Roseiflexus sp. RS-1: one gene and its partner. The main gene of each other region encodes a partner of the protein of the gene in region 2 in a complex. Links are inferred from orthologs where the notes say so. Each region holds a gene or a part of one and is shown on either strand. Other genes may lie near its edges. The genes, in order: tsaD and tsaE.

Region 1 (6,459 bases), 490 kb from region 2 along the record:
GAGCGCCGTATCAACGGTTTAGGGGTTGCCGAGTCGGTGGTTCAGCTGTCGGGGAATGACCGGATCATCGTCGAGATACCCGGTATTGATAACCCCGAACAGGCGATTGAAACCCTGCGCGGCACCGGTAAACTGGAGTTCATCGACACCAAAGGCGAGTTTCTGGCGCCAGGCACGATTGTGCGCACAACCGGCAGCCCCAATCCGGTTGCGCTGCGTCCTACCGCCACGGTGACCGGCACAGAGGAGATAACGCCGACCGTGCCGGAGGGTCCGATCTACGAGAGCATTACCGACGGCAAAGATCTGGATCTGAACGCGGTGCAACCGCCGCAGATCGCCGGTCAGAGTCTGACGAACCAGTTTGCTGTGCCGTTCGCCTTTACCGGAGAATCGGCGCGTCGTCTGGAGCAGTTCACCGCCGCCAACATTCAGCGCCCGATGTGTATCGTGCTCGACAATCAGGTCTTCAGTTGTCCGGTTGTTCAGGCGGCGCTGATCGGCGGGCGCGGCGAAATTACGACCAGCACGCGCCAGGACGCAGAGCAGATCTACACCCAGCTCAAGTATGGCGCACTGCCAGTTCCGTTGCAGGTCGAATCGAGCCGGACGGTCTCGGCGTCGCTTGGGCAGGGGTCGGTCGATGCCAGCATTGTGGCGGGTCTGGTCGGGTTGCTCACAGTGGCGTTGTTCATGATCCTGTTCTATCGCCTGCCCGGTTTTCTGGCGACTGTGGCGCTTCTGCTCTATACGGTGATCAGTTTTGCGCTGTATCAGTTGATCCCGGTGACGCTGACGCTACCAGGTATTGCCGGTTTCATTCTGTCGATCGGGGTGGCGGTTGATGCGAATGTGCTCATTTTTGCGCGACTGAAAGAAGAGTTGCGGCACGGCAGATCGCTGAATGCGTCGATTGACGCTGCTTTCGTGGAAGCATGGCCCGCCATCCGCGACTCGAGCGTGGCAACGTTGATCACCTGCACCATCCTGTTCATGTTCGGCAATACCTTTGGCGTGAGCCTGATCAAGGGGTTCGCGCTGACGCTTGGGCTTGGCATTTTGCTGAGCCTGTTTACAGCGATGGTCGTTACGCGCACATTCCTGCATGTGATCAACCCATTGCCGTTTGCGCAGAACCCCTGGCTGTACGAACTGAGGGATGCGCCGGGGATGCGTCACGCGCGCGAGGCGGCATAATCAAGAGAAACGTATGGATAAACTCGTCAAACTCCGCTACTGGTGGTTTGCGCTCTCGCTGGTGATTATTATTCCTGGATTGGTGTCGCTGGCGATCTTCGGGTTGCGCCTGGGCATCGATTTCAGTGGAGGCGCGTTATGGGATATCCAGTTCGTCGAACGCGCGCCGGGTCAACTCGATACTGAGCGGATTCGCGCCATCTTTGCAGCGCAAGGGTTCGAGGGCGCCCTGGTGCAGTTGACCGAGTCGCAGGTTGATGGGCGTACGGTCGCCAGCGCTGTGGTGCGCACCCGTTCGCTGAGCGAAACCGATCCGGAAACGCAGCGGCAGCGCGTGCTCAGTGCGCTCAGCGCAGAGTATGGGACGGTCAATCAGCAGGCGCTGCAATCTGTCGGTGCTACGGTGAGCGCCGAATCGACCCGCAGTGCAGTGATTGCGGTGATCGCAGCGTGTGTGGCGATTCTGGTCTATCTGACGCTGGCTTTCCGCCGCGCGCCGCATCCGGTGCGTTATGGCATCTGCGCCATCCTGGCGATGATCCACGATGTGCTGCTGGTGCTGGGTGTTGCGTCGATCCTGGGGGTGGTGATCGGCATGGAGGTGGATGCGCTGTTTCTGACGGCGCTCCTGACGGTGATCAGTTTCTCGGTGCACGACACGATCGTGGTGTTTGACCGCATCCGCGAGAATCTGGTAAATCGCCGCCCAACCGAAACCTTCGACGATATTGTCAATCACAGTATTGTTCAAACACTGCCGCGTTCGGTCAATACGCAGTTGACGACATTCTTTACACTGATGGCGCTGATCCTCTTTGGTGGCGAGTCGATCCGCAATCTGGTGCTGATCCTGCTGATCGGGCTGGTCAGTGGCACCTACTCGTCGATCTTCAACGCGGCGCAGTTGCTTGTGGTGTGGGAGAACCGCGAGTGGAGCCGCTGGTTCCGCCGGAGCGCTCCGCCAGGCGCGGAAGCGCCAGCGGCGTAGCTGCTGTGCCGCTTCGCATTCCGGTTGATCTCTGCCCTCTCGCGGCGAACGATGCTGCGGGAGGGCGTTATTATCTGCGCAATGCTGGTTGCGCGCTACTTTGTTACATAGTATGTCTGCCACTGGTGGGGGGCGGATGGCGGTGAGTCCTTCTGGACGTGCAGAATGCGCGCTCCAGAGTCCTGCATACGCTCAAGAACGTATGTTTCAGGCAGGGCATGCACTTCGTGAGGATAGAGCTTGAGGCGATGGTACAGGATTGCGGGCGGGACGCCAACAGTGCGCAGCAGTGCGTAGGCTCGACGACGTGGCTGCAAACGGTACAACGGCTTGATCGTGTCCAGCGTGCTGAAGATCAGGAGACCATCTGGCTTCATTACCCGAACAAATTCGGCGATGTAGCGTAGCGCTCGTGCGCGATTCCGGACATGCTGGAGCACGCCCCAGCAATAGACCATATCGCAACTGTTTGATGCGATGGGAAGCGTATCACTGGCGCTGACGATAAAATCGGCGCATGTGAGCGTCGCGTGAATCTGGCGGGCTTTGACAATCAGGCTTTCCGAGATGTCCAGACCGACATAGTGTTCGAATCGCCTGCGGAACGCTGCGGCGAGCCGACCGACGCCGCAGCCGAAATCGAGCACCGTTGACCAGTGCGATGGTCGATCCCAGTGCTCAATCTGCTGCATGACCTGAGCAACCTGCTCCTCTCCTGTCTGGAGAAAGGCTTCAACATCCCATCCGCCGAACCGGTTTGTGCCGGTCATGCCCCAGAACGGATCAACCTGACCGAGATCTTCCCATTGACGCTTGTTCGTTTGCAGGCTCATATATTGCTCTTTTGAAACGGGCTGGCAACGCGATCTGGATCTTTCGCCAGGCAATGTACACCCAAAGATATACATTGCATAAGGGGAAAGCATCCCTGGCAGTATGGGAAGCAGTTCCTCTGATGACGACTGTCAGTCGGGGAGAGATGGCGCGAGGTATCTACCCATCCAGGGCAAGGTTCGGCTGGACATCCAGGTCCCATCCGTGCTGAATGCCGGCATCGAAGCGATAGAAGGCGGCAGCGCCGATCATCGCAGCATTATCGGTACACAGGGCGACCGGTGGGACGCGCACAGGAACCGGGGCGCGCCGGTTGAGTTCCTCGCGCAGGCGAAGATTTGCCGCCACGCCCCCGGCCAGCAGAATCTCGGCAGCGCCGAATGCGCGCGCTGCTTCGACCGTCTTCGTGACCAGCACATCGACGACGGACTCCTGGAAGGCGCGGGCAAGACGCGCCACGACTGTTGGCGGCAGGTGGGGCGTAGCGGTCGCTTCAGGCGGCGTGCTGGGGGCGCCGACGCCGCGTTTGCCAGCGCTCTTCCCCGTGCCGGGTTGCAACGCTGCTTCACGCGCCTGATAGTCGCGGATCTGATGGAGGACCGCCGTCTTCAGCCCACTGAACGAAAAATCGTAACTGTCGCGCAACCAGGCGCGCGGCAGCACCACCCCGCCCGGTGCGCCTTCCGCCGCACGCTGAATGGCAGGTCCGCCAGGAAAGCCAAGCCCCAGCAAACGCGCAACTTTGTCGAACGCCTCGCCAGCAGCATCATCGCGCGTCTGTCCGAGCAACCGGTAGCGTCCGTGCCCTTCGAGCAGCGCCAGCAGCGTATGCCCGCCGCTGACCACCAGCGCAACGACGGGGAATTGCGGCGCTGGCGCTTCTGGTTGTGCATCGGTCAACAACCAGTTTGCGTAGATGTGCGCCTCGATATGGTTGACTCCGACAAACGGTAATTCGCGGATCCAGGCGATTGCCTTGGCGACATTCAGCCCGGTCATCAGCGCGCCTGCCAGCCCCGGTCCATACGTCGCCGCGACCGCATGGATGTCGTTCCATCCGCTGGGCAGCGGGCGTAACGCTTCGTGCAGCACAGCATCAATCGTCAGGATGTGCTGGCGTGACGCGACTTCAGGGACGATGCCGCCGTAGCGCCGATGCTCATCGATCTGCGATGCCACGACATTGGAGATGATCGTGCGCCCGCCGCGAATAACCGCCGCTGCCGTCTCGTCGCAGGACGTCTCGATTGCCAGAATGGTGACTTGCCTGTTCATAGCGCGTATTGTACCATTTCCTTGACGCGCTCGTTGCCGGGCGGGTATAATGTCAATGGTTTTAGGTCTACCTAAATTATCTGAACCATGCCACTTTCAGAGCACACCGAGTCCGTCCAGGACTACCTGAAAACCATCTTTGACATCCAGCGCGAGCAGGGGCGGGTTTCCACCACGGTGCTTGCCGAGCGTTTGAGGAATTCGCCGGCTTCGGTCACCGGTATGCTCAAAAAACTCGCTTCACTCAACCTGATCGACTACGAACCCTACCAGGGAGCGGTGCTGACGCCAGCCGGCGAGAAGATCGCGCTGGAAGTCATCCGCCACCACCGCCTGATCGAGCGTTACCTGGCGGAGGCGCTGGGTGTCCCGTGGGACCGGGTGCACGATGAGGCGGAAAAGTGGGAACATGTGTTGTCAGAAGACCTGGAGGACCGGATCGATGCAGTGCTTGGCTACCCGACGACCGATCCGCACGGGGCGCCGATCCCGACGCGCGACGGCGCGCTGCCGCCGCCACATGCCACCCGCCTGAGCGATCTGCAAACCGGCCAGTCGGCAACGGTTGCCGAAGTGAGCGACCACGACCCGGCGATGCTGCGCTATTTCGCCGAGTTGGGGCTGCGCCCCGGTGTTGATGTGACCGTCGTCGCCGTTGCACCCTTCGGCGGCCCGCTGACCGTGCGGCTGGAAGATGTTGAGCATGCGCTGGGACGCGAGGTGGCGGGGTATATCGCCGTGTGTGATGTGACGCAGGCTGAGGCGGGGGAGGAAGCGGACAGGGCAGGTCGTGTGACTTAACCTCGCGGAAATGTCGGCCTGGTCGCCTCGCGCGTCAAAATATCCGGCAACTGATTCAGTTGATCGCCTGTGACCACCACAATCTGGCGCGCCTGTGCCTGCGCACGGAAGGCAGCGAGCGCCTGTGCATCAGCTTTGTGCTGGCTGCGCGCTGTGATGAACAATGCGCCCACGAATGAGCCACCAATCATGCTGGTGATCGCGCGCAGTTGATCGAGATGCTCGGTGCGAAACGGTCGCGCCTCTGTCTTGCATTCGGCGATCAGGAGCGAGGCGGCATGGGTGGCCGCGAGATCGATCTGATTCATCGGCGAAAGCCCGCCCTGCGCAGGTATTTCGATGCCAGGACAACAGTCATCGAAGCAACCGGCGCGTTGCGCTGCATCCCAGGCGTAGATCTCCAGCCATGCGCCGTTGACGAAATCCCAGAATGCGCCATCTGCCTGAAGTATCTCGTGATGGTTCGAGTGCTGGTGTATGGCGGAGATGAAACCGGCAGCCTGCGCCTGTTCGCACCACTGAACCATTGTCGGCGTCAGGGAGAGCACTGCAAGACGGCGCGGTTGTGTGAATCTGGCGTCGGCGTTCGCACGGCGTAGTATCTCACGAAATTCAATCGCGTCATCAGGCGCCTGCGCCATCTGTCGTGCAAGTGCCACCCACGACACCGGTGGAGGTGGCGTCGGTTGAGCCGCACGATTGTATATCTGGAGATAGTTCTCCACCGAAAGCCGGTATGGATCGCCGTCCGGCGGTTGACCGGCCAGCGTCACAACGCGCCTTCCGGCTGTGTCGAAATACCAGACGCTGGCGTTGCGCATCCGTCCCACCTCATATGCGCCAATGCTCATGATCGTGGTGGCGCAGGTGATATTGCACACCCAACGGACATCGGGAAAGCGATCCATCGCCGCAGCGCATTGCTCGCGAATATCGTTCAGATCGAACGCATCGACGGTGTGCGGGTCAAGCACCCGTGGACTGAGTTGCTCAAGGACGCGCCTGACCTTCTCCCATGCTTCGCCTGGACGCATCGCCTCGCGTGAAGCAATCGGCGCAATAATGTCGGGGCGCAGGAACTGGGCGCTGAGCACATTTGGCGTCTGCCTGCCGCCGATCAAGATCAGTAAGGCGACGGGTATTTTGACGGATGCCATACCCTGGCTCTCCTTACCCGGCAAGCGCAGCATTGTGTGTCTGTCTCACTCCGCCGCTTCCGGTCGTGGCAGATCGGTGGTGATGTCGCCATCTTCGGCGACCTGGACAACGCCGGGCGCCTGGGAGAGTTCGTCGAGGGCGTGTCGGGTGGCGACAACAAAGAGCGTGTTGAATGCGGTCGGCTCGCTCACCTGGAGCACTTCTTC
Region 2 (6,199 bases):
GTGCAGCGTCATCGTGTTGTACTCCGGTGTGTGTAGCGTGATCTTCCGCCGCTGAGACGCTCAGAATCGCGGATCGGTTGCAATGGAGCGGCGGGGGGTCAGTCGGGCAGGGTGATACCCAGTTCTGCCAGGCGCGCTGGTGAGGGCTGTCCCTGCTCATCCCACCCGTGGCGGCGATAGTACTCCGGCAGCATCTCTTCAAGCATGGGCAATTTCCCCGCCGCCGGTCCATCTTCGAGGGGTTCTTCCGTCCAGCGATGCGGTAGGGTGTCGCGCCCGGCGCCATATCGGATCGCCAGTGCGCGTTCGAGGGTCACGATCCGTTCGCCGATCTTCGCCACATCGACGCTGGTGAATGTTCTTCCCAGAGTTGCCGAGAGCAGTTCGTTGAGGTCGGCTGGCGCGATCTGATACGCCAGCAGCGCCAGGCGTCGGCACAACCCGGCGGCATCGACCGCCGCCGCGAAGCGTTCGTGCCAGATCAGGCGAGGCACTCTGCCCTGGATAGTATGCGGATTGTTGGGGTCGTTGGGGAGCCACACGGGTGGTTCGGCGAGGAGCGGCTCGTAGAACATTGCGTAGCGATAGTCGCCGCCGATTGGCGCTGTTGCATCGGCGAGAGCGATTTCCGGCACGGTGCGCGGATCGATCGCTGGCAGCGCCAGTTGCCGCGCCTGGGGGGCAAAAACGTTGCTGCCGTAGTAGACTTCCTGCATTTCGCCGACACCCAGCGACAGAATATCGCGCTTCTCCTGACGCTGCCCCAATCGGCGAATAGCGCCGACCACCGCATCGAGATCGCCCCACGTCAGATTGCCCACATTGCTCAAGCCCCGTTCGCGGCATTCCATCATGAATGCCAGCGCCGCGCTGGTTTCGGTCACATCGAGACCCAGGCGCAGGCAGAGATCGTTGACCAGGATAATGGCGTCGGGTGTGGTCAGACCGCAACTCCAGCCAAAACCAGCGAGCGCTTCGAGGTCGGGATAGGCGATTGGTTCGCCATTCTTGCGAATATAGGCGCTATGACAGGCGAGCGGGCATCCATCGCACCCGCGCGGCTCCCGCCGACCGCGCTGCGCCAGAGCGGTGCGACTGATTGCGCTCGCATGCGGCACGGTGTGCGCCTGACCGTTGCGCACACTGAATGCGCCCAACTCTTCGGCGCGCTGCGCGTAGTACAGACTGCCATACTGACGGAAGTCGGCAGCGACATCACTGGCGGCAATGCGTCTGGCAATACCTGCCAGGGCTGTGTCGAGCCGTTGCCGGTCGGCAACCGGGCAGGCGTTCGTGCCACGCACTGCAATAGCTTTCACGCGCTTGCGCGCCATCACCGCTCCTGCGCCCGCCGGTTCAACCGCAAAAGCGCCTTCGGCGACGATGGCGCTGTACGACACACCTGCTTCAGCAGCCGGACCGACGCACACAACAGCATACTCATCCCCAAGTTCTCTGCGCAGCGTCTGATTGGTCGCCTGGGTATCAAGCCCGATCAGATGCGTTGCCGGATGAATGTCCACCTGCGATCCATCGATCCGGATCCAGCACCAATCGGGGCTTTGCCCGTCCAGGATCAGCAGGTCGTGACCGGCGCGCCGGAGGTTTGCGCCCCATCGCCCGGACGCCCAACCATGCGAAATGGAATTGGTGATCGGTGAACGTGTTGTCACCGTGATGCCGCTGAAGGTCACGCCGGCAAGCGGTCCGGCGCTGAAGATGAGGAGGTTGGCAGGCGCCAGTGGACCGATCTTTGCGGGAACGCGTTGGGCAAGGAGCCAGGCAGCGGCGCCGCGCCCACCCAGGAAGTGGTGCTCAACATCGGCAGGCAACTGTTCTGTCATCACACGCTGATCGGTCAGTACAATCTGGAGTGCTTGCAGCGGCATGACATCTCCCTCCGTCCGCGCATTCAGGATCGAACATCTGCGTTCTATGACCTGGTGTGCTGGCTCAACCGACAGTTTTGGTCGGTTGTCCCAGATAGAGCGGTTCAAGCGTGGCAATGGCATCGCGCTCGCCGGCGGAGAGACGACGCCATGCAAGTTCTGCCAGATACGCCGGGCGGCGCGTATTCGCAGCCGGTGATGGAAACCGGGCGCGATCGTGCAGCAGGCGGCGCAGGGTTGTCTGTGTTTCAGCGTCGATATCGCCGCAGAAGAGCGTCGGTTCACTGACGGACGCGGCGAGTTCAGCCAGGGTCACGTTCTGTGGCGTCAGCGCGTCGTCGGCAAGCGTGGCCACTCTGCCGCGTCCCAGGTTGATGATCGGTGCGACGCGCAGAGGTGATGTGCGGTGCTGATATGCCAGCGCCTGTAATGTACCGATGCCGAGGAGCGGCAGATCGCGCGCCAGCGCGAACCCTTTGGCGACGCTCATTCCAACCCGCAATCCGCTCCAGCTCCCTGGTCCCAGCGCGACGGCAACCGCCCGAATATCGCTGCGCGCACAGCGGATGTGACGCAGCAGCAGATCGATCTGCGGCAGGAGTTGCGCCGTGTGGTCGCGTCCCGCGCGCCAGACGCACTCGCCGAGCACGCCACGCTCCCCATCATAGCAGGCGATACCGGCGTCGGCAGTTGAGGTGTCGATTGCAAGCAACATAGGTCTCAGTTGAACGCCGCTTTCTTCAGCGTATCGACCAGTTCTTCGTAGCGACGACCCCGCGGCGCGAAGCGCACCACGCGCTTGGTTTCACTCAGGTGACTGAGATGCACGTCGAGGCGCTCATCGGGAAGCAACGGCTCCGCGTGGTCTGCCCACTCGATCAGACACACGCCATCGCCATCGAGCAGTTCTTCCAGTCCGACGCCCTGCAACTCCGCCGGTCGCTCAATACGGTACAGATCGGCGTGATAAATCGGCAGATCGCCACGTTGTGCACTGGCGCGATACTGATTGATCAGGACGAAACTCGGGCTGTTGACCGTATCAGTCGATCCCAGACCAAGAACGATCCCCTTGACCAGATGCGTCTTTCCCGTCCCCAGGTCGCCACGCAACGCCACGACATCGCCGCGCTGCAACAGTTCCCCCAGGCGCTGCCCGACACGAATGGTCTGTGCAACGCTGTGTGACACAAAATCCAGAATGTGCGGCGAACGAACGGTATGGACGTTTCGTGTACTCATATCGCCCATTGTAGCACATGCCTGCGGTACCGGTATACCCGGACGCATGGTAAGTGTTCACATTTCTCCCCGGAGCGAGAGCATCTTGCTCTCGTAGACGCGACGAGGGCAGGACGCGCTCGCTCCCGGGCGCGTGTGTTATCCCAGGTGTGAACAGGTACGCGCCCGACGCCGGGGAAGTGAAGGCAGCGCCTTCGTCCGCCCGGCGCCTGGCGCCTATCGCATCGCCTCCCAACCGTGCTATGAGACCCGCCCGCGCAGGGTGCGGTAGCGCCGGATGAGCGCATTTGTTGAACTGTCGTGTGCCAGGTGTGGGGCGGACTCACTCATCAACTCAGGGACAATGCGCCCTGCCAGCGCCTTCCCCAACTCGACGCCCCACTGGTCGAATGGATTGATGTCCCAGATTGCACCCTGGGTGAACACGCTATGTTCATACAGGGCGACCAGCGCGCCGAGTGTTGCTGGCGTCAACCGTTCCGCCAGGAGCGTGTTCGATGGACGATTACCGGCGAAGGTTCGGTGCGGCGCCAGCCACTCCGGCGTTCCTTCCGCCAGCGTCTCCTCCGTTGTTTTGCCGAACGCCAGCGCCTCAGCCTGCGCAAACATATTCGCCATCAGCAGATCATGATGGTTGCCGAGCGGATTGAGCGGTTCGGCAAAACCGATGAAATCGCACAGCGCCAGGCGTGTGCCCTGGTGGAGCAACTGATAGAACGAGTGCTGACCATTCGTTCCCGGCTCGCCCCAATAGATCATTCCCGTCTGATACGAGACCGGCGCGCCGGACAATGTCACCGATTTGCCGTTGCTTTCCATCGTCAGTTGCTGGAGGTATGCCGGAAAACGTTTCAGGTAATTGTCGTAGGGAAGAATCGCCACCGTCTCGATGCCGAAGAAATTGGCATACCAGATAGTCAGCAGTCCATGGATCACCGGCAGGTTACGGTCGAACGGCGCCGTGCGGAAGTGCTCGTCCATCGCGTGGAAGCCGGCGAGCAGTTCGTGGAACCGTTCAGGACCGAGCGCGATCATGGTTGACAGCCCGATTGCCGATGTCATTGAGTACCGTCCGCCAACCCAATCCCAGAAGCCGAACATATTCGCCGTGTCGATGCCGAACTTCGCCACCTCGGCGGCATTAGTCGAAACGGCGACGAAATGACGTGCAACCGCAGCCTCGTCGCCGAGCGCCGCCAGCGCCCAGGCGCGCGCAGTGCGCGCGTTGGTCATTGTCTCCAGTGTGGTGAACGTTTTCGACGCCACAATGAACAGGGTTTCCGCCGGATCGAGATCACGGGTCGCCTCGGCAAAATCGCTCCCATCGACGTTCGACACAAAGCGAACGGTCAGATTGCGGTCACTGTAGTACCGCAACGCCTCATACGCCATCACAGGTCCCAGGTCGGATCCGCCGATGCCGATATTGACAATGTTGCGGATCGGTTTGCCGGTGAACCCGGTCCACCTGCCGCTGCGCACCTGTTCGGCGAACGCAGCCATGCGATCAAGCACTGCATGCACTTCAGGGACTACATTTGCGCCATCCACCAGAATAACAGCGCCGCGCGGCGCGCGGAGCGCCACGTGAAGAACGGCGCGGTTCTCGGTGGCGTTGATCCGTTCGCCACGGAACATTGCATCGATTCTGGCGCGCAGATCACATGCCTCCGCCAGCGCGATCAGCAGGCGCAGCGTCTCGTCGGTGATCCGGTTTTTCGCATAGTCGAAGAAAAGTCCAGCGGCTTCGGCGGTCAGGCGCTCGCCGCGACCAGGGTCTTCAGCAAACAACTGGCGCAGATGCACGTTACATATCGCGTGATAGTGCGTCTCGAGCGCGCGCCATTCAGGGCGGTGCGTCAGAACCGTCATGCACTACCTCCTTGGTCGCAGGATATTCTCATTTTCACGCCCTTCCTCGAAGTCGGTAATGTTGCGGATGGTCGTCTCTGCGATTGTCGTCATCGCCTCGCGGGTAAAGAACGCCTGGTGACCGGTGACGAGCACGTTGGGGAACGTCATCAGACGAGCCAGAGTATCATCGGTAATCACCCTGTCCGAAAGGTCGTGGAAGAAAACCCCTTCTTCCTCCTCGTACACATCGAGACCGACACCAGCGATCCGTCCAGCGCGCAGTGTTTCGATCAGTGCATCGGTATCGATGAGACCGCCGCGGCTGGTGTTGATCAGGAATGCATCCGGCTTCATCAGCGCCAGCGTCTCACGATTGATCAGGTGGTACGTTTCCGGCAGCAGCGGCACATGCAGACTGACGATATCCGATGAACGCAGCAGTTCTTCAAGCGTCACATAGCGCATTCCCAGCGCCAGGCAATCCGGATTCTGGGAGACATCGTAACCGAGCAGCGAACACCCGAAGCCGTGCATAATGCGCGCGAAGACTGCCCCGATCTTGCCGGTGCCAACGACGCCAACCACCGAGCCGTGGATGTCGCGTCCGAGGAGACCGGCAAGGCGAAAGTTGAACTCGCGGGTGCGGTTGTAGGCGCGGTGGATGCGCCGGTTGAGCGTTTGCAGCAGACCGACGGCGAACTCCGCTACCGAGTAGGGAGAGTAATAACTGACCCGCATTGCGGTGATACCATGCTGTTCGGCTGCCGCCAGATCGATGTTGTTGTAGCCGGTGGAGCGCTGCGCGATCAGGCGAACGCCGTTGGCTGCCAGCCGTTCGATGACTTCCGCCGTCGCCTGATCGTTTACAAAACAGCAGATCGCCGGGAAGCCCTGCGCGAGCGCAGCGGTGTGCAGGTCGAGCTGCGCGGCGGTGTAGGTGAGCCGATGCCGTCCCTGGTTGGCGGCATCCAGAAATGTGCGGTCATATGAGTGAGCATCGTAAACGAGAACGTCCATACATGTACATTCCTTTCCTGTCAGGCGTCAGGGAGCAGGTCTGCTGGACTTGCACCCTGACGCCTGTACTACCTTCCACCTGTCATCTATCACGTTTTGTAGTGCGTAGAGATGCACTGCAACGTCTCTCCTGTCGTCAACCGACGCGCTCTGCACGCTACGTCGCGGTTACTGGGGTTCATTGTGCAGAAACGTTG

The links.
Region 1: the proteins of tsaE (region 2) and tsaD are in contact, whole or in part, in a crystal structure (PDB 6N9A), measured with the Thermotoga maritima proteins. The link is inferred for Roseiflexus sp. RS-1 from one-to-one orthologs. Residues at the interface, in WP_004082108.1 of Thermotoga maritima: Leu37, Gly38, Lys46, Lys57, Val59, Lys60, Ser61, Thr63, Phe64, Thr65, Leu66, Met67, Val69, Pro71, Tyr82, Arg83, Leu84, Asp86, Asp88, Phe89, Asp93, Ile128, Asp130, Glu131, Arg134; in WP_004082750.1 of Thermotoga maritima: Cys10, Asp11, Arg49, His50, Leu82, Gly84, Gly135, Gly136, Glu154, Thr155, Leu156, Asp157, Asp158, Ser159, Glu162, Asp165, Lys166, Arg169, Leu170, Tyr175, Lys213, Thr214, Leu217, Tyr218, Gln221, Arg222, Asn324.

What each region holds. Positions count from the first base shown.
Region 1 is NC_009523.1:4,983,464-4,989,922, forward strand. Bases 2,237-5,217 are described here. They hold tsaD (tRNA (adenosine(37)-N6)-threonylcarbamoyltransferase complex transferase subunit TsaD), read right to left. Parts: upstream 4,295-5,217; coding sequence 3,179-4,294; downstream 2,237-3,178. Other genes in these bases: ROSERS_RS20505 (class I SAM-dependent methyltransferase), read right to left, coding at 2,281-3,018; ROSERS_RS20515 (metal-dependent transcriptional regulator), read left to right, coding at 4,382-5,095; ROSERS_RS20520 (Card1-like endonuclease domain-containing protein), read right to left, coding at 5,092-5,217. In the rest of the region: protein translocase subunit SecD, read left to right, coding at 1-1,197; protein translocase subunit SecF, read left to right, coding at 1,211-2,185; more of ROSERS_RS20520, read right to left, coding at 5,218-6,252; ROSERS_RS20525 (hypothetical protein), read right to left, coding at 6,298-6,459.
Region 2 is NC_009523.1:5,472,217-5,478,415, reverse strand. The notes cover bases 1,371-4,091. They hold tsaE (tRNA (adenosine(37)-N6)-threonylcarbamoyltransferase complex ATPase subunit type 1 TsaE), read right to left. Parts: upstream 3,132-4,091; coding sequence 2,610-3,131; downstream 1,371-2,609. Other genes in these bases: pgi (glucose-6-phosphate isomerase), read right to left, coding at 3,372-4,091; tsaB (tRNA (adenosine(37)-N6)-threonylcarbamoyltransferase complex dimerization subunit type 1 TsaB), read right to left, coding at 1,954-2,604; ROSERS_RS22455 (aldehyde ferredoxin oxidoreductase family protein), read right to left, coding at 1,371-1,889. Outside these bases: ROSERS_RS22460 (hypothetical protein), read right to left, coding at 1-12; more of ROSERS_RS22455, read right to left, coding at 99-1,370; more of pgi, read right to left, coding at 4,092-5,003; ROSERS_RS22435 (2-hydroxyacid dehydrogenase), read right to left, coding at 5,007-6,002. UniProt on the Escherichia coli protein: Required for the formation of a threonylcarbamoyl group on adenosine at position 37 (t(6)A37) in tRNAs that read codons beginning with adenine.